One region of the Streptomyces sp. NBC_01224 genome, then DNA from elsewhere that is predicted to be linked to it. Evidence: riboswitches for the same ligand, from Rfam matches in the RefSeq annotation. Region 1 holds a riboswitch; each other region holds the start of a gene.
The links. A riboswitch is a leader RNA that binds a small molecule or an ion and turns the genes downstream of it on or off. The one in region 1 is predicted to bind cyclic di-AMP.
Positions count from the first base shown of each region.

Region 1 (7,152 bases):
GCGCGCCTCACTCAGCCGGTCCTCCTGGAGGCCGCGAAGCTTGCCCGCCGACTCCTGTGCGGACCGCTTCCGCGCGCCGGCGAGGATCTTCGGGAGCCGCCGCTCGGCCTCGATCTTCCTGCCGTGCCGCTGGCGGCGCGCCAGCTTCACATGGGTCTCCTCCAGCTCGCGCTTCTGCCGGCGTACGTCGGCCTCGGCGGCCCGCAACATCCGCCCGGCGGCTTCCTGTTCGGTGGCCAGGGCTTCTTCGTAGGCGGACCAGCCGCCTCCGTACCAGTTCACGGATCCGGAGCGCAGTTCGGCGATGCGGTCCACGCGCTCCAGCAGTTCGAGATCGTGGCTCACCACGACGAGGACACCGGAGCGCCAGGAGTCGACGGCCTCGTAGAGCCTGCGGCGAGCGAACACATCGAGGTTGTTGGTCGGTTCGTCCAGCAGGAGAACGTCGGGATGCTCCAGCAGCAGTGCGGCCAGGCGCAGCAGGACGGTCTCCCCGCCGGACATCTGGCCTACGGTGCGGTCCAGTTCGACATCGCCGAGTCCGAGTGACCCCAGTGTCGCGAGGGCTCGTTCCTCGACGTCCCAGTCGTCGCCGATCGTCTCGAAGTGTTTCTCGTCCACATCCCCGGCTTCGATGGCGCGCAGCGCATTGCGCCGTCCGGCGATGCCCAGGGCCTCGTCCACACGCAGGCTCGTGTCGAGGGTGATGTTCTGAGGGAGGTGGGCGAGGCTGCCGCCGACGGTCACCGAGCCCTGGGACGGGCGCAGTTGGCCGGCCAGAAGTCGCAGCAGTGTCGACTTGCCCGCGCCGTTGGTCCCGACGAGACCGGTGCGGCCGCGGCCGATGCTGAGGGAGAGCCCGTCGAAGACGGTCGTGCCGTCCGGCCACTGGAAGGACAGGGCGGAGCAGGTGAGAGAGGCGCTGGGGGCGGTGGGTGTCGCCATGGTGATCCTCGCAGTCGCAAGCGCGGTGAACGGGGGCTTCGTATGCGAGCACCACGCAGCGACCGAACCGGGAGGGAGGTGCGGCGGTCCGAAAGATCGAGGGACGGCTCATGCACCGAGGTCGCATCCACGCGGGGTCACGGGCAGGACTGAACACTGCCACTGCGTGACGGGCGTACGGCCGGAGCCGTACGGCGCGATGATCGCGAACCTCAGATGCGCAACGTCCACCTCTATCGGAGACAACAGAGCCGTTGAAAACGATAACGACCCGGAGGACGAATGGCAAAGCCTCGATGTCGTGCGGGGGAGTGCGACGAGCGGCCCGCGGGCCGCTTCGCCAGGAGACCGGAGGCCATGGAGTCCCGGCGGATGCGATCGGCCCGAGAGACATCCGGATCGCATGTAAATGTTCCAGTATGGGCGATTTGCTTAGAAGTGATCCCTTGGTTAATAAAGAGGAATTTGGGGAGAATTGCGACCCTTGAATGCTGACCAAATTGCCCCTTTTGTGGATCCCGTGGTGTGAGTCACGTTAAGAGTTCAAGACGCCGTGGCGCGCTGTCCGGTTCCCTTCTGTGCAAGGAAATTTGGCTTCGCGGTGTGAGGTGGATTACTGCCAATTCCGCGGTTTGATCTTGCAAATGAATTGTGATCCAAAAATAGGGGCTTGTTCCCTTCGGTGTTTCTCGCCTACGGTCACCGTCAATCCGGACGGAACGCCGAATCCTGCCGCCGTCCGGCAATCCGACCACTCATGGACGGCAGGAGCGGGGGACCCAGGTAAGCCGCCGATCCGGTATCCGGAACGGCTCGGGGCGAAGCCGCATTCGCGTGCGACCGGACATCTCCAGTCCGAACCCGACAGCTCACCTCGTAGGCGACGGAGAGGAATTCGCTATGTCTGCAACGGGTATCCACCGTCGTCGCAAGTCCACTTCGCTGACCCGTGGTCTCATCGCCGCGACCACGGGCGGAGCCGCTCTCGTGCTTCCGCTGGTCGGTGCCGGCTTCGCCTCGGCAGCGCCGGTGCAGTCCGCCACCGCCGAAAAGGCTGCGGCGTCGACCGTCGCCACCGTCAAGGAAAAGACCGCGCAGAAGGATGCGCCCACCATCTATTCCGTGATCGCGGGCGATACCCTTTCCAAGATCGCGCGGGAGCATTCACTCAGTGGTGGCTGGCAGAAGCTGTACGAGGACAATCGAGAGATCGTCGGCGACAACCCCGCAGGGATTCGCCCGGGCATGAAGCTGACAATCGGTGCCCAGGCCGAGTCCAAGACTTCCGCCACTGCCGCACCGGCCGCGAAGGCTGCGACGTACACGAACGACCTGGACGGCTGGATCAAGCAGTCGCTGGCCGTCATGGCCAAGCACAGCATCCCCGGCAGCTACGACGGAATCCACCGCAACGTCATGCGCGAGTCGTCCGGCAACCCCCTGGCCATCAACAACTGGGACTCGAACGCCGCCAAGGGCACGCCGTCCAAGGGCCTCCTCCAGATCATCGACCCCACGTTCCGTGCCTACCACGTGCCCGGTACGTCGATGGACAGCTACGACCCGATCGCCAACATCACCGCAGCGTGCAACTACGCCGCCGACAAGTACGGCTCCATCGACAACGTGTTCGGGGCCTACTGACGCACAGCAGCGCCGATGGCGGTTCAGTACCGAAGGGTGGCGAGGGGCCGAACAGGCCCCTCGGGAGGGACCACACCCGCCGGTCACGGACCGCCTTTCGGTCGCTCACCGCGGGGACGGCATGCGGAGGCGACGCTAGACGGCGTGCCGGCGGGAACCGGGAACCGTCACATGGCCGGCGAGCCAGGAGAGCAGGGGCTCCAACTCCTCCGCCGCTCGGAGCACGGCGTCGAGCAACGCCGGCGTGTGCTGCGCGCAGTCCCCGCCGAGCGGACGGGCAGCGGAGACCGAGCGGTACCGGAGCAGGTCGGCGCGGGGATGGCCGGCGTCATGGCCACGTGGCATGCGCTTCATGGTGTCGCCGGTGATCTCGTACCCCCGGGCCCCCAGCGCCTCGATGGCGCGCACCAGATCGGGGCCGCTGTCCTGCGCGGCAACGGCCGTACGGAACAACGGGACCTGCCCCGGGTCCGGGTAGGTCCAGCCGCCCTTGATCCGGAGCCCGTCGAGGTCGAAGCGGAGCCCGATCTCGACGTTGCGTGCGATCCGGATCACCGCCACTTGGTGCTGCCACCACCACGGATCCTTGCGGAACCCCCAGACGGAGAAGTCTTCGTAGGCCTGGTCCGCGTCGGCCACATCGTTCAGCAACGCGATCATGGGCTGCCGTACGAGACGCTCCCGTTCCTTGCGGCGCTGTTCGCGAGCTTCTTGCGAGGGCATGCCCTCCAACTGCAGGAGCAGCTCGAACGCTTGCTCTGTCCAGCCGCTGAATGCTCTTGTCACGCAAGAGATCCTAGTGATCCGGGGCTTGGGGTGGGCGCGCACCAGGCTCTGAGCCGAAGTCGTGCCCTGCTCGCCTGCTGGGGCTCATCCGCGGCCGTCGGGGCGGTTCAACCGCCAGATCGCGCCTGTGTCGGCGTCCGAGGGGAGGCGGGTGCCCTCTGTTCGCGTCTGGCCTCGACGAACCCCGGGCGCCGCGCTTCACCCTGCCGACCGACTTCGTCGGAACCGAGAACAACGCCCTCGCCCATGGCCAACTCATCCCCCTGGCCGGTCATGCGTCCCGCGTAGGCCTTCTCATGACCGCCACATACGCCCCGGCTTCCGGCCTGACCGGCACCGTCACGGTCGCCTACGCCGACGGAACCAGCAGCGCACTCCCGATCACCGTCCCCGACTGGGGCGCCACAACCGTCCCGAAGGGAACGGTGATCGCGGCCGACGGAGGCAAGGTCAACGGCAGCGGCCGGGCACAGAGCACACGCACCGCAAAGCTCTACACAATCGGAGTGGACGTCGACCCGTCCAGACAACTCGCGCCGATCACCTTGCCGTCCGGGCCTCAGTACATGGGCTCCAAGACACCGGCACTCCATGTCTTCGCCATCGCCACGGACCGCCACACCGCCTGAACCGGGCTGCCACCCGGTGATCCGGACCGCAACGTCCGGCGCGCGCCCGCCGACGCAGCCCTCACTCCTGGGCGCTCTCCGTCGGCTGCTCCGGCTTCTGTGGCGGAGGCCTCGGAACCGTGGCCGCCGCTCCCTGCCGGACGGACTCCACCACCGCCTCGTGAAGGCGCCGGCTGTCGTCCTCCGAGCAGCACGGCACCGGGCTGCCCGACATGGTGAACCAGTCGATCGCACCCGTGTACTGCACAGTGACCTGGGCCGTGTCATCGGCCCAGGTCGTGTGAACGGTCAGGTCTCCGGACAGGACGCCGACCTCCTCCGTGAGCACGCCACCGCGCCCGGAGAACACACCGCGAGTCGTCCATGACGCCCAAGCCATGACTCCAGGCTGGCATCAAGACCGTGGATGCGCGACCCGCGGCCATCCGCGCATCGTGGCGCTCCGGGACGCCCGCACCCTTCCGGAATCTGGAATGGGCGAAACTTTGCACCGGATCCTGCTGCGGTTCCCGCACCCGCCGATCCCCATACAATGACGCGCTCTTAACGCCAAATCGTCAGATCCGCTCGCCAAAACAACGAATTCCGAAGGTGAACACCTCTTGACCTGCGGAACTCGTCAGGATTGCATGTCGCGCTGGGAGCGACGAAACCAATCACCACGTCCTCGTCTGGAGGCGATACCGCTCCCGCGCTCAGACACCGCACCTGTTGATCGGAATCGCACGATGACCGAAACGCTCAGCGCTCCCCAGGCGCTCGCCCCAGCGACCGGCCCCACTCCACAGAAGCTCAAGCGTTCCATCGGCGTCGTGGGCGGGACGCTGCTCACGCTCTCCTGCGTGACGCCCGCTTCGACCCTCTTCGTGGTCGTTCCCGACCTGTTCTCCAGCCTGGGCACGTACACCGCCCTCACCATCGCCATCGGCTCGCTGCTCTGTATCGCGGTCGCCTTCTGTTACTCGGAGCTGGGCACCCTCATACCGAGCGCGGGAGGTGAGTACGCCATGGTGTCGACCATGGCGGGGCGGCTGGCCGGGTGGCTCGTCTTCGTGCTCTCCCTGCTGGTCGTGATGATCGTGCCTCCGGTCATCGCCATGGGGACGGCCGACTATCTCGCTCCCGTGGTGCACATTCCGGCTCCCGCCGCGGGCGCCGGAGTCATGGTCCTCGCCACCCTCGCCGGTCTCCTGGACCTGCGCGCCAACGCGTGGATCACCGGTATCTTCCTTGTCCTCGAAGTGATCGCGGCGGGCGTCGTCGCCGTTCTCGGCTTCGCGCACTCCGAGCGCGGGGTCTCCGCGCTGGTGCACGGGTCGGTCGCCTCGTCAGGCAGCACGACCTCCACGGTCACCGCGATGATGGTGGTCTCCGGGCTCGCGATCGCGCTCTTCATCACCCAGGGCTTCTCCACGGCCGTCTACCTCTCGGAGGAACTGGAGAACCCGCGGCGCAACGTGGCCCGCACCGTGCTCGCCACCCTCGCCATCTCCACCGCGGTCATCCTCGTCCCGGTCATCGCCATCACGCTGGGCGCCCCGGACCTCGCGGCCCTGACCTCGGGCGACCTCAACACCATGGTCGCCGCCTGGTCGAATTCGGCCGTCGGTACATTCGTCAGCCTCTGCGTGGCCCTCGCGATCATCAACGCGGGCATCGTCATGGTCATCCAGAACTCACGGGTCCTGTTCGCCTCCGCCCGTGACAAGGCGTGGCCCGAGCCGATCAACAACGCCCTGTCCCGACTCGGCCGGTTCGGCTCCCCGTGGGTGGCGACCCTGGTCGTCGGCGTCCCCGGCGCGGCGCTCTGCTTCGTCAACCTCGACACCCTGTACGGCGTCACCGGCGTCTCCGTCACCGGCATGTACCTGCTGGTCGCGGTCGCCGCACTGCTCTGCCGCCGCGGCACACACCGCGAGGCACCGGCCTGGCGCATGCCCCTGTGGCCCGCGATTCCCGTACTGCTCATCGCCGTGCTCGCGTACATCCTGACCCAGCAGGAGACCGAGTACCTGCTGTGGACCGGCGGGATCACAGCGGTCGCCACGCTCTACTGGGCGCTGTATCTGCGGCCCCGCCGGGAGACCCGCTGGCTGGTCAGCATTCCGGAGGACGCGCAGTCCTGACCGGACGACAGGGACTCGCGACCCGCATCCCGCACTCGCCCTGGCCCGCTGAGCTGTCACCCCGGACAGGCCGGGGCGACGGCGGAGGTCATCACCGGCGGGCCGCACCGGTGCCGTCGGCCGGGACGGTCCACAGGTCCGAGCCGTAGTCGCCGGGAAGGGCGTGGACGAGGGCGAACCTTCCCGGGGCCTGACCGGTGCCCACCAGCGCCTGCCCGGCGCGGGCTCATGGCGGCGGCATCGTCGCAGCAGCTGTACCAGGCCGGGGCCAAACCGTCCCTAGCCTCGGGCTTTCACGTGGCTGGGTGTCCGATGCGTGATCGGAAACGCGAAGAGTGCTCCTGACCTGCAACGATGGGACTTGTCTAGGGTCCAGGTCGGCGCATGAAAGAAGCACTCCTCAGGTGAAGAAGCGTATCGGGTCCTATCCGCGTGTCCGCATCGAGGGCGGCGGGAGCGGGGTGGTCTCGCAGGCTGGCGGAGTACTGCTGGTCGAGACTGCCCGTAAGACCGGCCTGGATACCGAGATATCGGCGGCGCTGACGCCGTGGCGGCGGCCTCGGGCGGTGCACGATCCGGGCAAGATCCTGCTGGATGTGGCTCTCGCGGTCGCGCTGGGCGGGGACTGCCTGGCCGATGCGGGACTGCTGCGGGCCGAGCCGGCCGTGTTCGGGCCGGTGGCCTCCGACCCAACGGTCTCCCGGCTGATCGACACCCTCGCCGCGGCCGGGGACAAGGCCCTGACCGCGATCCGCTCGGCGCGCGCCGAAGTGCGCGAGTACGTCTGGACGTTGGCCAAAGATGCGGCGCCGGATAGGGGCGGCCAGGTGATTGTGGACCTGGACGGAGTGCTGGTCCTGGCCCACTCCGACAAGCAGGACGCGGCCGCGACCTGGAAGAAGTCGTTTGGACATCACCCCCTGATGGGCTTCGTCGACCACGGAAGCGGTGGCACCGGGGAGCCGGTGGCAGCACTGTTGCGGCCGGGGAACGCGGGATCCAACACCGCCGCCGACCACATC
Region 1 covers NZ_CP108529.1:547,369-554,520, reverse strand. Annotated here, with positions in the region: gene OG609_RS02375 (ABC-F family ATP-binding cassette domain-containing protein) at 1-945, opposite strand, end outside; cyclic di-AMP (ydaO/yuaA leader) riboswitch at 1,656-1,841, shown strand; gene OG609_RS02370 (transglycosylase SLT domain-containing protein) at 1,846-2,589, shown strand; gene OG609_RS02365 (DUF2461 family protein) at 2,725-3,375, opposite strand; gene OG609_RS02360 (hypothetical protein) at 3,672-4,004, shown strand; gene OG609_RS02355 (hypothetical protein) at 4,066-4,383, opposite strand; gene OG609_RS02350 (APC family permease) at 4,733-6,130, shown strand; partial or broken gene OG609_RS02345 (TolB-like translocation protein) at 6,187-6,302, opposite strand; gene OG609_RS02340 (IS1380 family transposase) at 6,535-7,152, shown strand, end outside.

Region 2 (7,152 bases), 480 kb from region 1:
AGGTCGCCGTCGCGGACCATCCGCCAGAACTCGGCGCCGTCGGCGGGGTCGGAGAGCGGGATGCTCACATTCCGTACGCCCGGCAGCTCCACATCGAGGCCGTCGAGCCGGTGGTCGGCCGCATTGCGGAAGTCGAAGACCGTGTGCAGACCGAGACCGCCCAGGAAGGCGGCGTCCTCGGCGGTGGCGTGCGCGAGGTGACCACTGCGGAAGAGCCGTCCGTACCGCACCCGTCGGCCGTCCATGGTGGGCAGTCCGCCCACATCGCGGAAGTTGCGGACACCCGCCAGCTCGGGTTCCGTCGACGGGATCTGCGGCAACTGCTGCGTCACAGTGACTCCTGGAGTGTCTGGCGCCGGCGCGAGTCGCCGACAAGGCCACTCCCGCGACGATACGACATTGATTCCTCAGGCAATCATCTCGGCCTTTGCTTGTCGAGATTTCCGCCAACCCCGTTACTCCTGCGGCGAATCCGCCCGGTGAATTCCCTGCAAGGCCGTTGCTCACCCACCGATGATGGTCGATGATGTGCGGAACTGTTGGAATGTGGGGATGCGATGATCGAGACTGGCGACAAGGGCCGGACCTGGCTGCTCACCGGGGCGAGCAGCAGCTACGCACTGCGACTCACCGAGCGGGACGAGCTGGTTCATCTGCACTGGGGGCCGCGGATCCCCCTTGCCGTGGCCGAGGCCCTGGCCGCAGCGCCTGAGCCACCTTTCAGGGGCTTCGAGTCCCAGCTCGACGGCCGCGAGGAGTACCCCGTGGAGGGCGGCCCCCGGTTCGTCCGCCCGGCCCTCTCGGTACGCACCCCTCAGGTCCGCGGCACCGAGTGGGCCTTTGCCGACGCCACGGTGGACGGAGACGAACTCCGTATCGGATTCACCGACTCCGTGCACCGGCTCGTTCTCACCCTGCATTACCGGGTGCGGGACGACTCCGATGTGATCGAGCGCTGGGCCGACGTCGCCCACGCCGGGCCGGACGGTCCGCCGCTGGAACTGCTGCGCGCCGACGCGGCAGCCTGGGTGCTGCCCGCCCGCGACGGCTGGCGGCTTAGCCGGCTGCACGGACGCTGGGCGGCGGAGTCGCAGCTAGCACGGGCGGAGCTGACGTACGGCGAGAGCGTCATCTCCAGCAGGCGCGGCCACACCGGGCACCAGTACTTGCCGTGGGTCGCACTCGATGCCGACGGTGCGGCGACCGAGGAGGGCGGCGAGGTGTACGGCTGTGCGCTCGGCTGGTCCGGGTCGTGGCGGATTTCCGTACAGCAGCTCCCCGATGGGCTCGTACAGATCACCGGCGGCGCCGGCTACGACGACTCGGGGTTGCTGCTGCTCGCGCCGGGCGAGTCGTACACCACCCCGGTCTTCGCCGGTCTGTGGAGTGCGGAGGGGTTCGGGGGGGCGAGCCGGGCCTGGCACGCCTGGCAGCTGGCCCATGTGATCCCGGACGCACAGAGCCTGCGGCCGGTGCTCTACAACTCCTGGGAGGCGACCGGCTTCGACATCTCGCAGGAGCAGCAGCGCGCCCTCGCCGAGCGCGCCGCCGCGATGGGTGTCGAGCTGTTCGTCGTGGACGACGCGTGGTTCGGGCAGCGCACCAGTGACCGGTCCGGGCTCGGCGACTGGACGCCGAATCCGGACCGCTTTCCCGGCGGACTGAAGCCGCTCGCCGACGAAGTGCACGGACTCGGCATGCAGTTCGGTATCTGGGTCGAGCCGGAAATGGTCAATGCCGACAGCGATCTCTATCGTGCACACCCTGACTGGGTGCAGCATTTCCCTGGGCGGGCGCGGACCGAGTTCCGCAATCAACTGGTGCTCAATCTGGCCCGCACCGATGTGCAGGACTATCTGTGGGAGCAACTGGACACACTGCTCTCGAGTGCGCCCGTCGACTATGTGAAATGGGACTTCAACCGCAGCTTCACCGATGCGGGCTGGCCGGGTGAGGAGTATCAGCAGAAACTCTGGATCGAGCATGTGGACGCCCTGTACGCGCTGATCGACCGGCTCCGGGCCGCGCACCCCTCCGTCGCCTTCGAGTCCTGCTCGGGCGGCGGCGGCCGGATCGACCTGGGGATTCTGTCCCGTACGGACCAGGTGTGGACCTCCGACAACACCGACCCGCTCGACCGCCTCACCATCCAGGAGGGCTTCGGCCAGATCCATCCGGCCCGGGTGATGGCCGCCTGGGTCACCGACAGTCCGAATGTCCAGCTCAACGACAGGGTCAGCTCACTGCGGTTCCGTTTCGTGAGCGCGATGGCCGGTGTGCTCGGGGTCGGTGGGGACCTCACCGACTGGAGTGAGGAGGAGCTGGCGGAGGCGCGGAACTGGGTGGATCTCTACAAGGAGATCCGGCCGGTGGTGCAGCACGGCGCGCTGTACCGGCTGCGCGCCCCGCGCGGCGGACTCAGCGCGGTCCAGTACGTCCACGGGGACGAAACCGTGGTCCTGATGTGGCTGGAGGCACAGAGGTACGGGGAGCGGCCCCCGGCCCTGCGGTTGCGCGGGATCGACCCCGCAGTGACGTACACCTGCCTGGACACCGGGGCGGCGCACCACGGTTCGGTACTGCTGCATCAGGGGCTGCACACCGGGCTTCGGGGGGATCTCGATGCGCGGGTGCTGAGGCTCCGACGCGAATGATGAGCGCGACATGTCCGTAATGGGTGCATTTAACTCAATATGCCCCGCATGTACGGGAGATGATCGCCCCCTCGTGAGCGGAATCATATCCGTGACGGTGTGTGCTGGCCGGGCGGTCGGGCATTCCGTGCGCGACGCGGAAAGACAAGATCCCTAATCCACGGAGTGTGACCGGAATTCCGCGCCGATTTCCGAGCGCGGATTCCGGTACGGAACCAGTGGCTTGTTATCGCCGGCCCGACTCGCTTACGGTCACCGTCAATCCGGACGGACCGCCTAATCCTGCCGCCGCCCGGAATTCGCACCCACTCATATCGCGTGGCAGGAGCGGGGGAACCAGGTAGGCCGCCGATCGGAGAAATCCGGCCGGCTCGGGGTGAAGTCGCGCTCGGCGCGGCCGGGCATCTCCAGCCCGAACCCGACAGCTCACCTCGCAGGCGCCGGAGAGGAAGCACGTCATGCCCATATCGGGTAAGCATCGTCGTACGAAGTCCAGCACCATCGCCCGTGGCATCGCCGCCGCAGGCGCCGGTGGTGCCGTCATCGCACTGCCGCTGCTCGGCGCCACCGGTGCCCAGGCCGCGCCGCAGTCGGCCCCGACCGCCGCGCCGCAGTCGGCCTCCGCCGCCGCCACGCACGCCGCCCCGGCCAAGCCGGTCGCGCAGAAGCAGGCCGCCACCACGACGTACTCCGTCGTCTCCGGCGACTACCTGTCGAAGATCGCCACCGAGCACAAGGTCAAGGGCGGCTGGCAGAAGCTGTACCAGGACAACCGCAAGGTCGTCGGTGAAGACCCCAGCCTGATCTTCCCGGGCATGAAGCTGACGCTCGGCGGCAAGGCGTCGGGTGACGCCGCGTCCACCGGCGCCGGCTCGGGCGCGGCCCTCCCGTCGAAGGCCCCCTCGGTGCCCTCGTCGGTCGTGGAGAAGTCCGCCCCGGCCAAGTCGGCCCCGGCCAAGTCCGCCCCGGCCAAGTCCGCCCCGGCCAAGGTCTCGACGGTCACGGAGTCCAAGACCTCCGCTCCGGCCGGCCGGAGCAACAGCTCCGGCTACAGCCACCCGGTCCCCGGCAACCACACCACCGGATACCGCGCCTCCGGCTCCAACTGGTCCAGCGGCAGCCACACCGGCATCGACTTCCCCGTCTTCACCGGCACCAGCGTGAAGGCCATCACCTCCGGCACCGTCGTCACCGCCGGCTGGGGCGGCGCGTACGGCAACCAGGTCGTCATCAAGCACGCCGACGGCCACTACTCGCAGTACGGCCACCTGTCCTCGATCTCTGTCTCCGCGGGCCAGACCGTGGGCACCGGTCAGCAGATCGGCCTCTCCGGTGCCACCGGCAACGCCACCGGCCCGCACCTGCACTTCGAGGTCCGCACGGGCCCGGCGTACGGCTCGGACATCGACCCGATCGCCTACCTGGCTTCGCACGGCATCTACGTCTGAGCCGAACGGCCGGGCAGTTGAGCAACAAAGCGTGAACTGGGCAACACAGAAGGGGCGGTGCGCGGCGGCGCACCGCCCCTTCTGCTTATTCCCCCTTTACCAAAACCTGACCGGGTGGTCTATCTCACCACCCGTCAACCCCTTATTACGGTCGCGTAGGTCACATTCATCGGTGCAGGATAGGCGTTTGTGGCAGACGATTCGAGAAAAAATCAACGTGGCGTCATCAACCGACATGGCGTCATCGGGTCGTACGCAGCGATTGGCGACAGCTTCACCGAGGGAGTCGGCGACCCCGGCCCGGATGGAACCTTCGTCGGCTGGGCGGACCGTTTCGCGGTACTTCTCGCGGACCAGCTCCCGGACCCCGATGCGGGGACGAGTACCGAAGGCTCCACTCATGGGAATTTCAGGTACGCCAATCTCGCCGTACGCGGACGCCTCCTCGACCAGATCGTCGAGGAGCAGGTGCCGCGCGCCAAGGAGCTCGCACCCGACCTGGTGAGCTTCTGCGCGGGCGGCAACGACATCATCAGGCCCGGCACCGACCCCGACGACGTGGCCGAGCGCTTCGAGCGCGCGGTGGCCGAGCTGACCGAATCGGTCGGCACCGTCCTGGTCACCACCGGCTTCGACACCCGAGGCGTTCCCGTGCTGCGCCATCTGCGCGGCAAGATCGCCACCTACACCGCCCATGTGCGGTCCATCGCCGACCGCTACGACTGCCCGGTCCTCGACCTGTGGTCGCTGCGGTCCGTCCAGGACAGGCGCGCCTGGGACGACGACCGGCTCCATCTGTCACCCGAGGGGCACACCAGGGTCGCACTGCGCGCCGCCCAGGTCCTCGGCATCGATGTGCCGGCCGACCCCGACCAGGAATGGCCCCCTCAGGCACAGCGCGGCACGCTCGAAGTACGGCGCGACGACATCCACTGGGCGCGCGAGTACCTGGTTCCGTGGATCGGCCGGCGGCTGCGCGGCGAGTCCTCCGGCGACCATGTCGAGGCGAAGCGGCCGGACCTCCTGCCGCTCTAGGCGGCGTCCGCCACCGTGATGCCCTCGCTCGCCGGACGGGCTGGAGGTTCAGGACCGTCCGGCGAGGGGCGACAACGGGGACGCCGGTATCCGTTCCAGCACACCGCCCGCGAAGACGTCGTACAGCGGCAGCGTCTCCAGGTGCACATAGCCGATGTGACAGTCACAGACAGCCAGCGGACAGGCCCGCGGGCCGAGAGAGCGCCGGTAGCTCCCGTCGTAGAGGTTGCCGAGCTCCGCCGGGACGAAATGGCAGCGTCGCACCGTGCCGCCGCCGTCCACCGAGATGACCGACTCGCCCGTCCGGCACGGCAGCCCGGCCGACCGGTGCGGATGCCGGCTGTACGGGAAGAGCGGGTCGAGGCCCGTCCACCGATCCGCTTCCTCGTCCGTATAGGTGTGCCCCTCCGCGGCGTTCACCCAGAGATAGACCTCGTCCGGCAGGGCGGTTCGCAGCCGCCGCGCCTCGTCGAGATGGCCGTCGAGACCGACGACACCGACGCTGTGGCGGATACCGAGCGCGGTCAGCTCCCGGCACTTGGTGAGGAACCGCTCGTACGGTGTCTGCCCCGGGTGGTACGTGCACCAGAGCGCGATCTTCTCGCGTCCGGCGTCACCTGCCTCGGCCAGCCACCCCGTGCGGGTGCTGAGATTGGTCTGGATCGCGACCCGGCCGATGTGCGGCAGCTGCGCCAGCTCGACCAGCGCACGCCGGTACCAGGAGCGGACCAGACCCTCGCCCCACGGGGTGAACAGGACCGAGATCCGGTCGCCGGTCTGCGCCGCGGCCCACGCCGCGAACCGCTCCAGCGCGGCGCGGTCGGCGCGCAGCTGCTCCCGGCTGTCGCGCCGCTTGGCGAACGGGCAGTACGGGCAGTCGTAGTCGCAGGACGCGAGCGGACCGCGGTAGAGAATGGTCAGGTCCATGGGCGCGCTCACTTCAGTTCGTACGAGGCCATCACGGCCCGTACGCCGGGGGAGAAGAGTTCGGGGCCCAGCGCGTCGGAGTGGGCCAGGCCCTCGGGGGAGAGCCGTAGCGGGCCGGACGCCCCGGCCGTCGCGTCGAGCCAGCCGCGCGCCTCGAACCGGGCCAGTTCGGCGGGGAAGTCGTCGGCAGGGGAGGTGCCGAACCGCTTCCGGTATTCGGCCGGTTGCAGCCCCTCGGCCTGGAGGACGGACTGCAGGAGGTGGCGGCGGCGCGCCTCGTCGCCGTCGACGTAGCGTCCGACCTCGGCGCGCGAGAAGTCCTCGGTCGTGGTGTAGCCGTCGATGATCGCCCGCACCTCACGCATCTCCACCGCGTAGTCGAAGGAGTAGTGCAGCTTCGAGGTGTACGAACGGGCGCCGCACCCCAGGCCGATCATGCCGTCGGTCTGGCAGGCGTAGTCGTCGGGGCCGTCCGTCCGCGGGGCGCCGGCGCGGCGGAACATCCGCATGGACACCTGCTCGTAGCCGTGGGCGAGGAGATGGTCGCGGCCCGTGCGGTACAGCCGCAGCCGCTGCTCGTCCCAGGCGGCGCCCGAGGCTGCCTCGCCGTCGGCGTCGAGCCGCCCGAGACCGGTCAGCGGGCGGACATACAGCGGATAGAGATACAGCTCCTCCGGTTGCCAGCCGAGCGCCGCGTCCAGCGATGTGCGCCAGCTGTCCTCGCTCTGCCCGTCGATGCCGTAGATCAGGTCGATGTTCAGGATCGGGATGCGGGCATCTCGTATCCGGTCCAGCGCCGCCTCCACATCCGCGCGGCGCTGCGGTCGCACAGCGGCACGCGCCTCGGCTTCGACGAAGCTCTGCACGCCGATGCTGATCCTCGTCGTCCCGCGGTCGGCGAGGACGGCCAGCCGGTCGGCCGTCGCGGTCGACGGAGACGTCTCGACCGACAGCGGGACGGACCGCAGATCGGCGCCCATCCGCTTCTCCGCGATGTCGCAGAGCCGCTCCAGCTCCGCCGCGGTCAGGAACGTGGGAGTGCCCCCGCCGAACGCCGCCGCTGCGAAACGCACCGGCTCGGCGTCTCC
Region 2 covers NZ_CP108529.1:1,030,842-1,037,993, reverse strand. Annotated here, with positions in the region: gene OG609_RS04585 (tyrosine-protein phosphatase) at 1-332, opposite strand, end outside; gene OG609_RS04580 (alpha-galactosidase) at 558-2,654, shown strand; cyclic di-AMP (ydaO/yuaA leader) riboswitch at 2,951-3,109, shown strand; gene OG609_RS04575 (M23 family metallopeptidase) at 3,113-4,102, shown strand; gene OG609_RS04570 (SGNH/GDSL hydrolase family protein) at 4,292-5,137, shown strand; gene OG609_RS04565 (STM4011 family radical SAM protein) at 5,186-6,064, opposite strand; gene OG609_RS04560 (STM4012 family radical SAM protein) at 6,073-7,152, opposite strand, start outside.
Region 2: it holds a riboswitch for cyclic di-AMP, as region 1 does, so the genes downstream of both, OG609_RS04575 (M23 family metallopeptidase) here and OG609_RS02370 (transglycosylase SLT domain-containing protein) in region 1, are expected to answer to the same signal.

Region 3 (7,152 bases), 3.8 Mb from region 1:
CCCGAGCTGTTCGACGGGCTCCCGGTCGTACTGGAGATCGGTTTCGGAATGGGTGAGGCCACAGCGCAGATGGCGGCCGACGACCCGGGTACGGGCATTCTCGCCGTCGATGTGCACACCCCGGGCCAGGGCAATCTGCTCGGTCTCGCGGACCGGAACGGCCTGTCCAACATCCGGGTCGCCAACGGCGACGCGATCATCCTGCTGCGCGAGATGCTGAAGCCGGACTCGTTGGACGGACTGCGCGTGTACTTCCCCGACCCATGGCCCAAGAAGCGCCATCACAAGCGGCGGCTGATCCAGCCGGAGTTCCTCGATCTGGTGGCGCAGCGGCTGAAGCCGGGGGCCGTGATCCACTGTGCGACCGACTGGGAGCCGTACGCCGAGCAGATGCTGGAGGTGCTGACCGCGCACCCCCTCTTCGAGAACACCCTGGCGGACGGCGGCTATGCGCCGCGGCCGGCGTTCCGGCCGCTGACCCGGTTCGAGGGGCAGGGCCTCGACAAGGGCCATGTCGTGCACGACCTGCTCTTCGCCCGCCGCTGAGACCTGCGCGCGGAGCCGGTGACGAGACCTGACGGACCCGTCGCCCCATGGCCGGCTGTCAGTGCTGCTCGTTAGGGTCATCGGGTGGTGTCCGACGAGTCTGTCCAGCAACGGCAGTCGCAGCCGGCCGTCCCGCTTCTCGAGGAGCAGCGGGTCGGCGAGATTTTGGCTGCCGTGCCGGAGCGCAGGCACTGGCGTTACCGGCCGCGCCGCGTCGGCATGGTGTGGCGCAGCAGGACATTCCGCATCGCGGCCGTGTTCACGGTGCTCGCGCTGTGCGGTCTGGCGATCCTGGCCCTGGTCCGCGATCAGACGGGCACCGAGGGGTTTCTGGTAGGTCTGGGTCTCGCCGTGCTGCCCGTCCCACTCCTGATGGCGGCGTTCCGCTGGTTGGACCGGGTCGAACCGGCGCCGTGGCGGAATCTGCTGTTCTCCTTCGCCTGGGGTGCGTTCGCGGCCGCCCTGGTCGCGATCATCGCGAATTCGTTCGCGACCCGCTGGATAGCCACGGCCACCGCCGACCCGTCGGACGCCGACACCCTCGGCGCCACGGTCATAGCACCGGTCGTCGAGGAGAGCGCCAAGGCCGCGGCCGTCCTGCTGATCTTCCTGTTCCGAAGGCGGGAGTTCAACGGAATCGTCGACGGTGTCGTCATCGCCGGCTTCACCGCGAGCGGCTTCGCCTTCACCGAGAACATCCTCTACCTGGGCACCGCCTTCGGTGAGGACCAGCAGATAGGCACCTCGGGCGTCGTCTCGATGACCGCCGCGACGTTCTTCGTACGGGCGGTGATGTCGCCGTTCGCGCATCCGCTCTTCACGGTGCTGACCGGAATAGGTTTCGGGCTCGCCGCGGTCAGTGCGCGGCACCACCGGATCCGCCGCATCGCGCTGCCGCTGCTGGGTCTCGTCCTCGCCATGGGCATGCACGCCCTGTGGAACGGGTCGGCGTCATTGGGCCCGTACGGCTTCTATGCCGTGTACGGGGTGTTCATGGTCCCGGTCTTCGGCCTGGTGACCTGGCTGGCGATCTGGTCGCGCCGGCGGGAGCTGCGTACGCTCTCGGCCGAGCTGCCCGCCTATGCGGCGGCCGGCTGGCTGACCCCCGCCGAACCACTCGCCCTCTCCTCGATGCGGGCCCGCGGTATGGCACGCGACGTGGCACGCCACCGGCACACCCTCGCAGCCCGGGAGAACTGGGCAAGTCCGTACGGACCGGGGTCCGCCCCACCGTACGGACCGGGGTCCGCTCCACCGTACGGACCGGGGTCCGCCCCACCGTACGGACCGGGGTCCGCCCCACCGTACGGACCGGGGTCCGCCCCACCGTACGGACCGGGGTCCGCCCCACCGTACGGACCGGCATACGCGCCCCCGTACGGGCCGGGACACGGACCGGGATTCGCGCCGCCGGGGCAGCATGCGTCGCCCAGGCGCGGACCATCGGCCCAGGTCAAAGCACACGCCAAAGCACAGGCCAAGGCTCATGGCAGGGCTGCCGCCCGCGCCGTGGCCGAGTACGAATCGTTCGCGACATCACTGGCATCGCTGCGTCGGCAGGCCCGCCGCGGCGCGGCGGGCCCGGACTTCGCCGAGCGCGAGCTGGAGCTGCTGCACCACCTCTGGCAGCGCAGGGACGTGGCCGCTCCCGCCCTGACGTACGCGGCGCAGGCGACGGGCCGCCTGCACCCCCACCGCCTGCCGACGGCCCCTTACGCATACCCGTTCCCGCAGCACACGCAGTACGGCGGCTACGGCCACAACCCCTATCTGACCCCGCACCGACCGCCGCCACCGCAGTAGCACAGCGCTCCAGGGGCGTTCGCGAGCAGTCGTCCGAGATCCGTGGACGGCTGCGCCGCCCTCGTCAGGCGGATGCTTCGGTGAGGTCCGCCAGTTCCCGCTCGGTCAGCGAGAGGTCGGCGACGGCCACCAGCGCGGGCAGCTGCTCGACCGTACGGGCCGAGGCGATCGGCGCGGCGACGGTCGGCCGGGACGCGAGCCACGCAAGCGCGACGGTCGCGATCTCCGCGTCGCGCTCCTGGGCGACCTTGTCGAGTGCCGCCAGGACCTTCTGCCCCCGCTCCGACTCCAGGTACTGACCGGCCTTCTCGGCCCGCGCGCTCTCCACCGAAGCACCCGGACGGTACTTGCCGGTGAGGAAGCCGGAGGCCAGGGCGAAGTACGGGACGGCGGCGAGCCCGGCCCGGGCAGCCGTGTCCTGGAGCTCACCCTCGTACGTGTCGCGGGAGACCAGGTTGTAGTGCGGCTGCAGGGCGACGTAACGCGCCAGCCCCTCGCGCTCCGAGAAGTCCAGGGACGCCTGGAGCCGCTCGGGGCTGATGTTGGAGGCGCCGATCTCCCGGACCTTGCCCTCCTTCACCAGCTGATCGAGGGCGGTGATGATCTCCTCGACCGGGACGGTCTCGTCGTCGAAGTGCGTGTAGTACAGATCGATGTGGTCGGTGCCGAGCCGGCGCAGCGACTCCTCGGCCGCGGCCTTGATGTTCGCGGCGGACAGACCCTTGTACGAGGGGTGGGCGCCGACCTTGGTGGCAACCACGATGTCGGAACGGTTGGAGCGTGCCGCGAGCCACTTGCCGATGACGGTCTCCGACTCGCCGCCCTCGTTGCCCGGGATCCAGGCGGAGTAGGCGTCGGCGGTGTCGATGAAGTTGCCGCCCGCCGCGGCGTAGGCGTCCAGCACGGTGAACGACTGCGCCTCGTCGGCGGTCCAGCCGAAGACGTTGCCGCCCAGGGCGAGCGGGAAGACCTGAAGGTCGGAAGGGCCCAGCTTACGAAGAGAAGTCATATCCAGATCAACGGATTCCGGCGAGTCCGCTATTCCGGCAGACCGGCAGCCCTGACGTCGGGGGGTGAGCGTCAGGACTGCCGGGGTTCAACGGCCTGTGAACCGGCTCGGATCACGAAGGCCGGGAGGCGGCCGGCGGATCAGGGATTGAGGCCCTTGTCGCGCAGCCAGGCCATCGGGTCGATGCCCGTACCGTCGGGGGTGTGGACCTCCAGGTGGAGGTGCGCGCCCGTGACATTGCCGGTCGCGCCGACCCGGCCGATGGTCTCACCGGTGGTGACCTTCTGGCCGACACTGACGCCGATCGAGGACTGGTGGCAGAACCACAGCTCCGTACCGTCGTCGAGCTCCAGCACCGTGCGGTAGCCGTACGAACCGGACCAGCCTGCCGACTTGATGGTGCCGCCGTGTACGGCCTTGATCGGGGTGCCGGTCGGCGCCGCGAAGTCGAGGCCGGTGTGGTAGCCGGAGGACCACATCGAGCCGGCCTGGCCGAAGGTCGAGGTGATCGTGTACGAGGAGGTCGGGATGGCGTAGCTGGCGGCGAGCTTGGCGAGCCGCAGGGCCTCGGCCTTCGCCTTGGCTTCCGCCTCCGCCTTCTTCTTCTCGGCGGCGGCCTTGGCCTCGGCCGCGTCCTGCTGCTTCTTGGCCTCGGCGGCGGCCTTCTCCGCGGCCGCCTTCTCCTGCGCCGCCTTGGCCTCGGCGTCGGCGGCGTCCTGCTGCTGCTCGGCCTGCTGGAGGATGCGGGCCCGGAGTGCCTCGCCCGCGTCCGTCGTGCCCTGCTCGGCCTCGGCGGCGGTGAGGCCGGCGGTGGTGAGCGGGGCGGCAGCGGCGGCGGCTTCGGCCTTGTCGGCCTCGGACTCACCGGAGAACAGGGAGCCCACGCCGGGAAGGGACTTGGCGTCGGGGAGGTTGTCCGAGATGGAGTCGGGAAGGGAGATGGAGACCGGCGGCTTGCTCTGCGCGGTGGCCATGCCGCCCGCGCCGACTGCCGCGATGACACCGACCCCGAGCACCGTGGAGCTACGGGCAAGTCCGTTGCGCTGCTTGGCGACGCGGTGCTTGCCGCGTACGGGGCGGACGGACTCCTCGGTGGGATTCCACTCGTCCCAGCTTCTGTCGGGCTCACTGTTGCCGTCGGCGCGGAATTCGCTGCCGAACTCACCGGCGAAGTCGCCGCCCGTCTCGGCGCCGAACGCCGTTCCCGTCCCAGCGGTTCCGTAGTCGGAGCCGAAATCGGATCCGAAGTCGGCGCCGAAGTCGGAACTGAACTCGGGGTTGAACCGAGAGGGGGCCTCGGGGGCAGGCTTGTTGGACGCCACGGGGGCGCACTCCTTTCCTTCCTTCTCGCCTACCGGGTTAGCTGACGGGTTCGGAGCAGGAAGGTCTCCTACGGGCCCCTCTGCCTCTCACGAGACACAGGTGTCCGATTCACCCCATGTAGGTGGTTCCCCGGTTCCCTTGCGGAATTCGGCGCTCGCGCACGGTGCCGCCACTGACGACGGCTGGGACGACCGCGCTGCGTTATCGAACGTTAATAGACACACGGGCCTGATTCCAAGCTGTTCCCACTGATCGTTCAGGTCTTTGGCCTGGACTTTACGGGACACAACCGGGTGGAATCGGACGAGTTGATCGCCCCTCAGTCATTACCCGGTTCCTGACGTTGCGTCAAATGTTATGCGGAGCGACGCCTTTCGGTTACGTACGGTGGCATCGCGCGCACAAGGCCGCGCCCCGGGCCGCGCCAAACACCCGACCCGCACGAGCCACCCGGCCCGCACGAGGCACCCGATTCACGCGAAGCACCCGCCCTACCCGTCACGCCGTTTCCAGGCCCACGATCTTCACGGTCCTGCGCCGGTCCGGCTGCCCCTCCGCGGGACGTACGACCGCGAGCAGCGCCATGTCGTCGGTCGTCTCACCGCCCGTGTGCAGCCGCACGTCATCGGTCAGCGCGGACAGCAGCTCCTCGGGCCCCGGAAAGATCCGCCCGCGCAACCGGGCCGCCGGGTCGTAGAAGACCCCATCGGCGTTCCGTGCCTCGGAGAGGCCGTCGGTGTAGAGGAGCAGGGTCGTCCCCGTCGGCAGATCCCACTCGTCCGCCCGGTCGGGCCACACCCCCAGGTCCATCCCGAGCGGTAGCGCGGGCACCGTGGACCCCAGCACCTCCACCGCCCCGTCCGGGTGCAGCAGGATCGGCTCGGGATGACCGCGGTTGACGATCCGCACCCGGGACACTCCGGACGGGATCTCGGCCAGTACGGCAGTGATGAAGCCCTCGACCGCGTCCAGCCCGCCCCGCGCCCCCTCCCGCGCCAGCGCCCGCTCCAGCCGCTGCGCCACGCCCTCCAGCGAGCGCTCCTGCTCGGCCGCCTCCCGGAACGCCCCGATGACCACCGCCACCGACTCCACGGCGTCGAGCCCCTTCCCCCGTACGTCCCCGACCACCAGGCGCACCCCCTGCGGGGTGTCCGCCACGGCGAACAGGTCGCCGCCGACGAACTCGTCCGCCTGCGCCGCCTCGTACCGCGCCGCCACATGCAGCCCGCCGATCCGGTCGGACGGCTTCGGCAGCACCGCCCGCATGGCGGTCTCCGCGATGACCCGCGCGGAGGCCAGTTGCTCATTGCCGCGCCGTACGACCGTGTTGATCACCACCGCGAGGACCGAGACGGTGGCCAGAGTGAGCAGCTCGATCAACGGCACGACCAACGGCAACGGGTTGCTGTACCACCGCAGCAAGGTGACGGCCACCATCGAGGCAATGCCGGTACCGATGGTGCTGCGCAGCGAGAAGAACGGCGCGGCGATCAGCGGCGCCGCCACGAACAGCGGAATGGCGGTGAAGACCGGCGGGGTGAGGAGATCGAACACCAGCCCACCGAGGATCATCAGGGCGGGCAGCATGCGGACGAACCGCCGGGAACGGGTGCCACCCTCGGCATGTCTGCCGCGCCGCTTCAGCCGCTTCCACACCTGTGGTCTCCTGCCCGGTACGCGCGCGGCTGCGGACGGTACCGCGCCCCACCCCCAGGCTCGCCGGAGCGGAGCCGTGCGGCGACTCCGCATCGACCAATGGGGGTACGTACGTGGTACAGCTCACACACCGCCCGGACCTGCTCCTTCATGGGCCCGCAGGCCGGTCGCGCCACGCCCCGGAACGCGACGCGGAAATGAATCAGGCCCGGCACGCTGCATGCGTGCCGGGCCTGATTCTTCAGTAGCGGGGACAGGATTTGAACCTGCGACCTCTGGGTTATGAGCCCAGCGAGCTACCGAGCTGCTCCACCCCGCGTCGGTAAACACAACTCTACGGCATGTCCGGCGCGCGAATGACCACTCGGCGAATCATGGCCACTCGGCGCCCGGCCCGTGTGCCCGGCGTGGTGACGCCGAGCAGCGTGGCCCCCGCCCCCTCAGTTCGTCTCGGTGATGCGAGGAGTGGCCTTCCCGTCGACCGCCGCGGGCTTCATCGGGTTCGCGCCGCGCTGCAGCGAGTGGAGGATCGCCAGCCCCTGGCTGACCACGCCCGCCGCCATCTCGTTGACACCATTGGTGCCGTTGAGAACGGTGAGGTCGGCCCCCGACATGCCACGGGCGGCCGCGTCGGCCAGGGCGGGCAGGTTCTCCACGATGCGGTTGGCCGCGATGAGCTCCTGGTTGCCGTCGCGCAGCGAGGTGGCGCGCACGCTGTTGGCGTCGGCCTGCGCCTGGGCGAGGGTCCGTTCGGTGTACGCGCTGCCATCGGCCTCGAACTTCACCCGGTCACGGGCCGCTTCCGCGAGAGTGCG
Region 3 covers NZ_CP108529.1:4,365,017-4,372,168, forward strand. Annotated here, with positions in the region: gene trmB (tRNA (guanosine(46)-N7)-methyltransferase TrmB) at 1-546, shown strand, start outside; gene OG609_RS19305 (PrsW family glutamic-type intramembrane protease) at 634-2,349, shown strand; gene OG609_RS19310 (aldo/keto reductase) at 2,414-3,358, opposite strand; gene OG609_RS19315 (M23 family metallopeptidase) at 3,499-4,680, opposite strand; cyclic di-AMP (ydaO/yuaA leader) riboswitch at 4,692-4,844, opposite strand; gene OG609_RS19320 (PP2C family protein-serine/threonine phosphatase) at 5,180-6,268, opposite strand; tRNA gene OG609_RS19325 (tRNA-Met) at 6,583-6,656, opposite strand; gene OG609_RS19330 (SPFH domain-containing protein) at 6,778-7,152, opposite strand, start outside.
Region 3: it holds a riboswitch for cyclic di-AMP, as region 1 does, so the genes downstream of both, OG609_RS19315 (M23 family metallopeptidase) here and OG609_RS02370 (transglycosylase SLT domain-containing protein) in region 1, are expected to answer to the same signal.

Region 4 (7,152 bases), 1.8 Mb from region 1:
ACCGCCGAGATCGGCACGGTGACGCAGATGGGGCGCGGTGGTCTTGAGCGCCACGGGATAGCCGAGCTGTGCCGCCGCGGCGACAGCGGCTTCCGGGTCGGAGGCCGGAAGTGTAGGCCGTACGGTGATGCCGTAGCGGCCCAGGAGTTCGCGCGCCTCGTCGTGTGCGAGCGGTCTGCCCCGCGGGTCGGGGTCGGGGCCGAGGAGGGTGTCGATCAGGTCGGCGGCACCCGGCTCGTCGATGGTGTCGTCGAGGAACTCGGGCACCTTGCCGGGCACGGCGGCCTGCCGTCGCCACTGCGCGTACCTCACCGCTTCGGCCAGGGCACGCACGGCCCGTTCGGCGGCGGGGTAGGCGGGAATCCGGCCGGTCCGGATGCCGGGGCCGCCGTCAGCGCCCGCGGCGGCACCGGCGCCGTCGTCGCTGCCCGCATCGGTGGCGGCGCCGGCTGTGCCGCTGCCGGTTCCGGGTGCTGACGGGGTACGCGCAAGGGCGGGGCCGGTCGTGGTGGCGGCTGCTGCGCGCGGGGATGTCGCGGCTGCGGAGGACTGTGTCGAAGGACGCGGCAGTGCGACCGTACTGGTGGCCGCGGCGAGGGCCTCCGCCAGGCCGCCGATCTCCACATGGACGACGGCCACCGGCTTGGCGGGACCGGCCGCGGCGGCCGCGTGCAGCGCGGTCGCCAGCACCTCGCCGTCGCCCGATTCCGCCTCGCCGTTCTCGCCCACCCACGGGATCGCCGTCACGACCACCGAGTCGCAGCCCTCGTCGGCGAGGGCCTGGGCCAGGGCATCCCGGAAGTGCTGCGGGGTGGCGGCGGTGGTGAGGTCGCGGGGCGGGCGCGGGCGCAGTCCCTCGGCCAGACAGGCGTCGTACGTGAGCAGGCCGAGCGATTCGGAGTTGCCGAGGATCGCGACCCGCGGGCCCGCCGGGAGGGGCTGATCGGCGAGGAGGAGACCCGCGTCGACCATCTCCGTAACGGTGTCGACGCGGATCACGCCCGCCTGCCGCATGAGCGCGGAGACCGTCGCGTCCGGGATCCGGCTGACCGGCACCGCATGGCCGGGTGGGGTGGAGCCACTGTGCCGGGCGCCCTTCACCACGACCACCGGCTTCACGGCCGCGGTGCGCCGCGCGAGGCGGGTGAACTTGCGCGGGTTGCCGAGCGATTCGAGGTACAGAAGGGCGACGTCGGTGTCCGGGTCCTCGTACCAGTACTGCAGGAAGTCGTTGCCCGAGATGTCGGCGCGGTTGCCGGCGGAGATGAAGGTGGACAGGCCTGCGCCGCGCCGGTAGAGCCCGGAGAGCAGCGCGATGCCGATCGCTCCGGACTGGGTGAAGAGGCCGATGCGTCCGGGGGCGGGCGGCTCGGGGGCGAGGGAGGCGTTCAGCCGGACGGCGTCGGAGTTGTTGATGACACCGAAGGCATTCGGGCCGATGATCCGCATCCCGTACGAGCGCGCCTGGCGGACCAGTTCACGCTGCCGTTCCCTGCCTTCGGCGCCCCATTCGGCGTACCCGGCGGAGAGGACGACCAGGCCCTGGACACCGTGCTCACCGCAGTCGGCGACGGCCTCCGGAACCCGGTCGGCGGGGACGGCGACAACCGCGAGATCCACCTGTTCGTCGATTTCACCGACGGAACGATGGGCGGGGACACCGTCGATCGTGCCCTGGTCGGCGGCGAAGGCGCGGTTCACTGCGTACGTACGGCCCGTGAAGCCGGCCCCGAGGAGGTTGCGCAGGACCGTGCGGCCGACCCCGCCGGGAGTGCGGCCCGCGCCGATGACGGCGACGGATCCGGGGGCGAGCAGCCGTTGCACGGAGCGCGCCTCGGCCCGCTGCTCACGGCCGCGTTGCACGGCGAGCGACTCGGCGGTCGGTTCGAGGTCCAGGGTGAGATGGACGGAGCCGTCCTCGAAACTGCGCTGCTGGGTGTAACCGGCGTCCCGGAACACCTTGATCATCTTGTTGTTTGCGGGCAGCACCTCGGCAGCGAAGCGGCGGATGCCGCGCTCGCGGGCGACGGCCGCGATGTGTTCGAGGAGCGCCGATGCCACGCCCCGGCCCTGATGCGCGTCCTGGACGAGGAAGGCGACCTCGGCCTCGTCGGCGGGCGCGGAAGCGGGCCTGCCCCGCTCGTCGATCCGGTCGTAGCGGACGGTCGCGATGAACTCGCCGCCGACCGTGACCGCGAGCCCCACCCGGTCGACGTAGTCGTGATGGGTGAAGCGGTGCACGTCCCTGTCGGACAGACGCGGGTACGGGGCGAAGAAGCGGTAGTACTTCGACTCGTCGGAGACCTGCTCGTAGAAGCTGACCAGCCGTTCGGCGTCGTCCGTGGTGATGGGCCTGATCCGGGCGGTTCCTCCGTCGCGGAGGACCACGTCCGCTTCCCAGTGGTCGGGGTACGCGTGATGCGGACTCTGCTCCGGCGAGGGCTGCATGCGCAAAGACTACGGCTCCGTCAGCGGTCGCGTAGGCCTTGGGGCCGGGGCAGTCTGAGGGGGCCGATCGGCGGTGGAGCACGGGTTGTGGGCGTGCCGCAGGTCGGCCGGAGCATCGCGCACCACATGAGAGACTGGTCTAGACAACCATTGATTCGTGAAGGGCAGAACCATGGCTGAGCGCCGCGTCAACGTCGGTTGGGCCGAGGGCCTGCACGCCCGCCCCGCTTCCATCTTCGTCCGTGCCGCTACGGCTTCCGGCGTCCCCGTGACGATCTCCAAGGCCGACGGCAACCCGGTGAACGCCGCCTCCATGCTCGCGGTGCTCGGTCTCGGCGCGCACGGCGGCGAGGAGATCGTGCTCGCGTCCGAGGCCGACGACTCCGAAGCCGCCCTGGACCGTCTGGCGAAGCTGGTCGCCGAAGGGCTCGACGAGCTTCCGGAGACCGTCTGAACCATTCTCCGCAAGAGAGCCGCGGCACCCTTATTGAGGGCCGCGGCTTTTTCACTTCCCTGACCCGGGACGGACGATCGGAGCAAATTCAGGCAACCCAAAGAAAGCCCTCGAAGAATTACTACTCTTTGTATACGGCGTAATTGTTAATTCCGAACACCCATGGTGTTTACGGAGTGTTGCGAAGCCCTCACCCGGTCGGCGCGCAGGGCATCGGGCCGACGGCCCGGCCGGTCGGCGCGGCGCAGCCGGTGCGCGGCCGCGGCCCGTTCGGCGTGCTGGGTGGCCAGCACCCTGGCCCGTTCCGCGTCACGCCTCGCCACCGCGTCCACAATGGCCCCGCGCTCGGCCCAGGATTCCACCGGGCGGGCCGGCTGCTCGACCGTGTACATCCAGGCGATCTTGTGGCGGAGCTGGGTGAGCAGCGCGATCAGGCCGGGACTGCCGGAGGCCTGCGCCAACGTCTCGTGGAACCAGCCGCCCAGTGAGCGCAGGTCCTCCCCCTCGCCCCGCCGGGCCCGCTCCTGACCGAGCCTGACCAGACCGCGCAATACCTTGAGATGCGCCTCGGTGCGGCGCTGCGCGGCGCGCGCGGCACCCAGCGGCTCCAGCAGCATCCGGACCTCCAGGAGGTCGACGGCCTCCTGCTCGGTCGGCTCGGCGACGCAGGCGCCCGCGTGCCGGCGGGTTACCACGAAGCCCTCGGACTCCAGGGTGCGCAGCGCCTCCCGTACCGGAACACGGGAGACTCCGTAACGGCGCGCCAGCAACTCCTCGGTGAGCCGGCTTCCGCGTTCGAAAAAACCGGAGACGATGTCGTCACGGATTGCCGTGCATACCGAATGTGCCGGAATGCGCATGTCCGAACCTCCGCCTTAATCCCCGTGAAACACGGCCGACCGACGCCTGTTCTGCGACTCTATTGCAATGCGGCCGCATTTCCGATGCCGGGTGGAAATTCATGAATATCTTTTGGTCACAGGACGGTTCGGGGAGCAGGTACTGCGGGCGGGCGCGGAGGCCAGGCACGGCGAAGGCCCCGGCGCGCTGCCGGGGCCTTCGAAGGGGTGCTGCGGGTGGAGCGTCGGTCAGACGTTGACGCCGTGGGCGCGCAGGTACGCGACGGGGTCCATGTCGGAGCCGTACGACGGCGTGGTCCTGGCCTCGAAGTGAAGGTGCGGACCGGTGGAGTTGCCGGTCGAGCCGGAGAGGCCGATCTGCTGGCCCGCGCCGACGCTCTGGCCGACGGAGACGCCGATCGAGGAGAGGTGGCCGTACTGCGTGTACGTGCCGTCCGTCATCCGGAGCACGATGTTGTTGCCGTACGCGCCTCCCCAGCCGGCCTCGACGACCGTACCGGCTCCGACGGCGACGACGGAGCTGCCGGACGCGGCGTGGAAGTCGATGCCCGAGTGGCTGCCGGAGGACCAGAGCGAGCCGCTGGACTTGTAGCCGGTGGTGACGTACGAACCGGCGACCGGGAGCTGGAAGTAACCCAGGCGGGTGCGCTCGGCGGACCGGGCGGCGCGGGCCTTCTCGGCGCGTGCCTCGGCCGCGCGCTTCGCGTCGGCCTTGGCCTTCGCCTCGGCCTTCTTCTTGGCCTCGGCCTTTCGCTGCGCCTCCGCCTCCGCCTTCGCCTTCGCCGCGACATCGGCCTGGCGCTTCTGCGCGTCGGCCTGGGCGTCGATCTGGTCGGCGAGGGTGCCCTCAATGGCGATGACCTGGTTCAGACCGGTCTCGCTGACGGAGGAGTCCGCGGCGAGGGCCGGAGAGGCCATGCCGCCTATGACGCCGGTGGTGGCCAGAGCGGCGACGCCGGCGATCTTCGCGCTGCTGCGCGTCAGTCGGCTCGGGGCACGATGCTTCCCGGTGGCACGGGTGAACGCCATGGAGTGGCTGATCCTTTCCTTCCTTCTCGCCTACCGGGTTAGCTGACGGGTTCGGAGCAGGAAGGTCTCCTACGGACGCCCCGGCCTCATCCGGGCTCAGGCATCCGATTCACCCCAGGGACTGCATGGGTCCCCGGCTCCCCAGGCTCGCGCCTGACGGGGACTCGGCGATGACTGCCCGGTATGTCACGGATGCGGCATACGAGTGACGGACAGCCCAGCCGACGCTAAGCGGGGTCATTTACATTCACCAAACGGACAGGCCGTTTTGTAGCGCATCCCACAGGGCAGACAGGCAACCTCCCCACCAAAACGGAGAAAAAGGAAGACCTCGGCGAGATTTCGCTCACACGGGTCTTCCTTCTGTCCCGATGTGCGGACATATGACAGGTCAGTGGACCGGCCGTTGCCTTCGGTGCTTCGGTCGAACGTGAAAGTCGACCGGTGGACTGTCACACGCAACGGGCCGGGCGGGCGGGGGTCGCCCGCCTCGGCCCGGCCGGTCGTCCGGTGTCCACGACGGGTATGCCCGTCAGCCGGCGACCACCGACACCTCTCCGATGCCCAGGGCCCGGACCGGCTCCTCGATCTGTGACGCGTCACCGACGAGGATCGTGACCAGCCGGTCACCCGGGAAGGCGTTGACCACCGCAGCGGTCGCCTCGACCGTGCCGGTCTCCGCGAGCCGGGCGTACAACTGTGCCTGGTAGTCGTCCGGGAGGTGCTGCTCGACCTGGTCGGCGAGGGTGCCCGCGACCGAGGCCGCCGTCTCGAACTTCAGCGGTGCGACACCCACGAGGTTCTGCACGGCCGTCTCACGCTCTTCATCGGTCAGCCCCTCGGCCGCCAGGGTCCGCAGGACCGTCCACAGGTCCTTCAGCGCCGGTCCCGTGGACTCCGTGTCCACCGATCCGCTGATGGCGAGCATCGCGGCACCGGTCGCCCCCGAGGCGGAATCCGGGGCCGACGACCGCAGCACCTGGGCGAAGGCCCGTACGCCGTAGGTGTAGCCCTTCTCCTCGCGCAGCACACGGTCCAGCCGGGAGGTGAGCGTGCCGCCCAGGCAGTACGTGCCCAGCACCTGGGCCGGCCACACGCTGTCGTGCCGGTCGGCGCCGATCCGGCCGATCAGCAGCTGCGTCTGCACCGCGCCCGGACGGTCGACGATCACCACTCGGCCGGTGTCGTCGGCGGTGATCGGCGGGGCGGGCCGAGGCTCCGCGGTGTCTCCCGCCCAGTCGCCGAGGGTGTCGGCGAGCAGGGCGTCCAGGTCGATGCCGGTGAGGTCACCGACGACCACGGCGGTCGCCGTGGACGGCCGGACGTGGGCGTCGAAGAAGGCACGCACAGCCGCCGAGTCGATCCGCTCCACCGTCTCCTCGCTGCCCTGGCGCGGGCGCGACATCCGCGCCGCGGCCGGGAAGAGCTCCTTGGAGAGCTGCTTGGCGGCACGCCGGGCCGGGTTGGCCTGCTCGTGCGGGATCTCGTCGAGCCGGTTGCGTACCAGCCGTTCGATCTCGCTGTCGGCGAAGGCGGGCGCCCGCAACGCCTCGGCGACCAGCGCGAGCGCCTTGGCCAGCCGGGAGGCCGGGACCTCCAGGGAGACCCTGACGCCGGGGTGATCTGCGTGCGCGTCGAGGGTGGCGCCGCAGCGCTCCAGCTCGGCGGCGAACTCCTCGGCGGTGTGCTTGTCGGTGCCCTCGGACAGCGCCCGCGACATGATCGTGGCCACGCCGTCGAGGCCCTCGGGCTCGGCGTCCAGCGGGGCGTCGAGGAAGATCTCGACCGCCACGACCTGCTGGCCGGGGCGGTGGCAGCGCAGCACCGTGAGGCCGTTGGGCAGGGCGCCGCGCTCCGGCGCGGGGAAGGCCCAGGGGCGGGCAAGGCCGGGGGCCGGCTGCGGGTGGTACTGCATCGAAACTCCAGTCGCGGCAGCGTCGGTCACTTGTCCGCTCCTTCGTGCGCGTCGGTGTCGTCGGCGCCGTCGGCGCCGGTCTCGGTGTCCGCTGCGTCTGCGGGCTCGGCCGATTCGACCGGCTCGTAGACCAGCACCGCCCGGTTGTCGGGGCGCAGCTGGGCCTTGGCGGCCGCCTGGACCTCTGCCGCGGTGACATCGAGTACCCGCTGTACGGCGGTCAGGGCGAGCTGCGGGTCGCCGAACAGCACGGCGAACCGGCAGAGTTCGTCGGCGCGGCCCGCGACCGTACCAAGCCGGTCCAACCACTCGCGCTCCAACTGGGCCTGCGCACGTTCCATTTCCTCGGGCGTGGGGCCCTCGGCGGCGAACCGGGCAAGCTCCTCGTCGACCGCGGCCTCGATCTGCGGCACCTCTACGCCGCCGGACGTCTTGACGTCCAGCCA
Region 4 covers NZ_CP108529.1:2,357,137-2,364,288, forward strand. Annotated here, with positions in the region: gene OG609_RS09935 (bifunctional acetate--CoA ligase family protein/GNAT family N-acetyltransferase) at 1-2,448, opposite strand, end outside; gene OG609_RS09940 (HPr family phosphocarrier protein) at 2,621-2,902, shown strand; gene OG609_RS09945 (GntR family transcriptional regulator) at 3,049-3,762, opposite strand; gene OG609_RS09950 (M23 family metallopeptidase) at 3,991-4,791, opposite strand; cyclic di-AMP (ydaO/yuaA leader) riboswitch at 4,805-4,971, opposite strand; gene OG609_RS09955 (M16 family metallopeptidase) at 5,324-6,706, opposite strand; gene OG609_RS09960 (M16 family metallopeptidase) at 6,733-7,152, opposite strand, start outside.
Region 4: it holds a riboswitch for cyclic di-AMP, as region 1 does, so the genes downstream of both, OG609_RS09950 (M23 family metallopeptidase) here and OG609_RS02370 (transglycosylase SLT domain-containing protein) in region 1, are expected to answer to the same signal.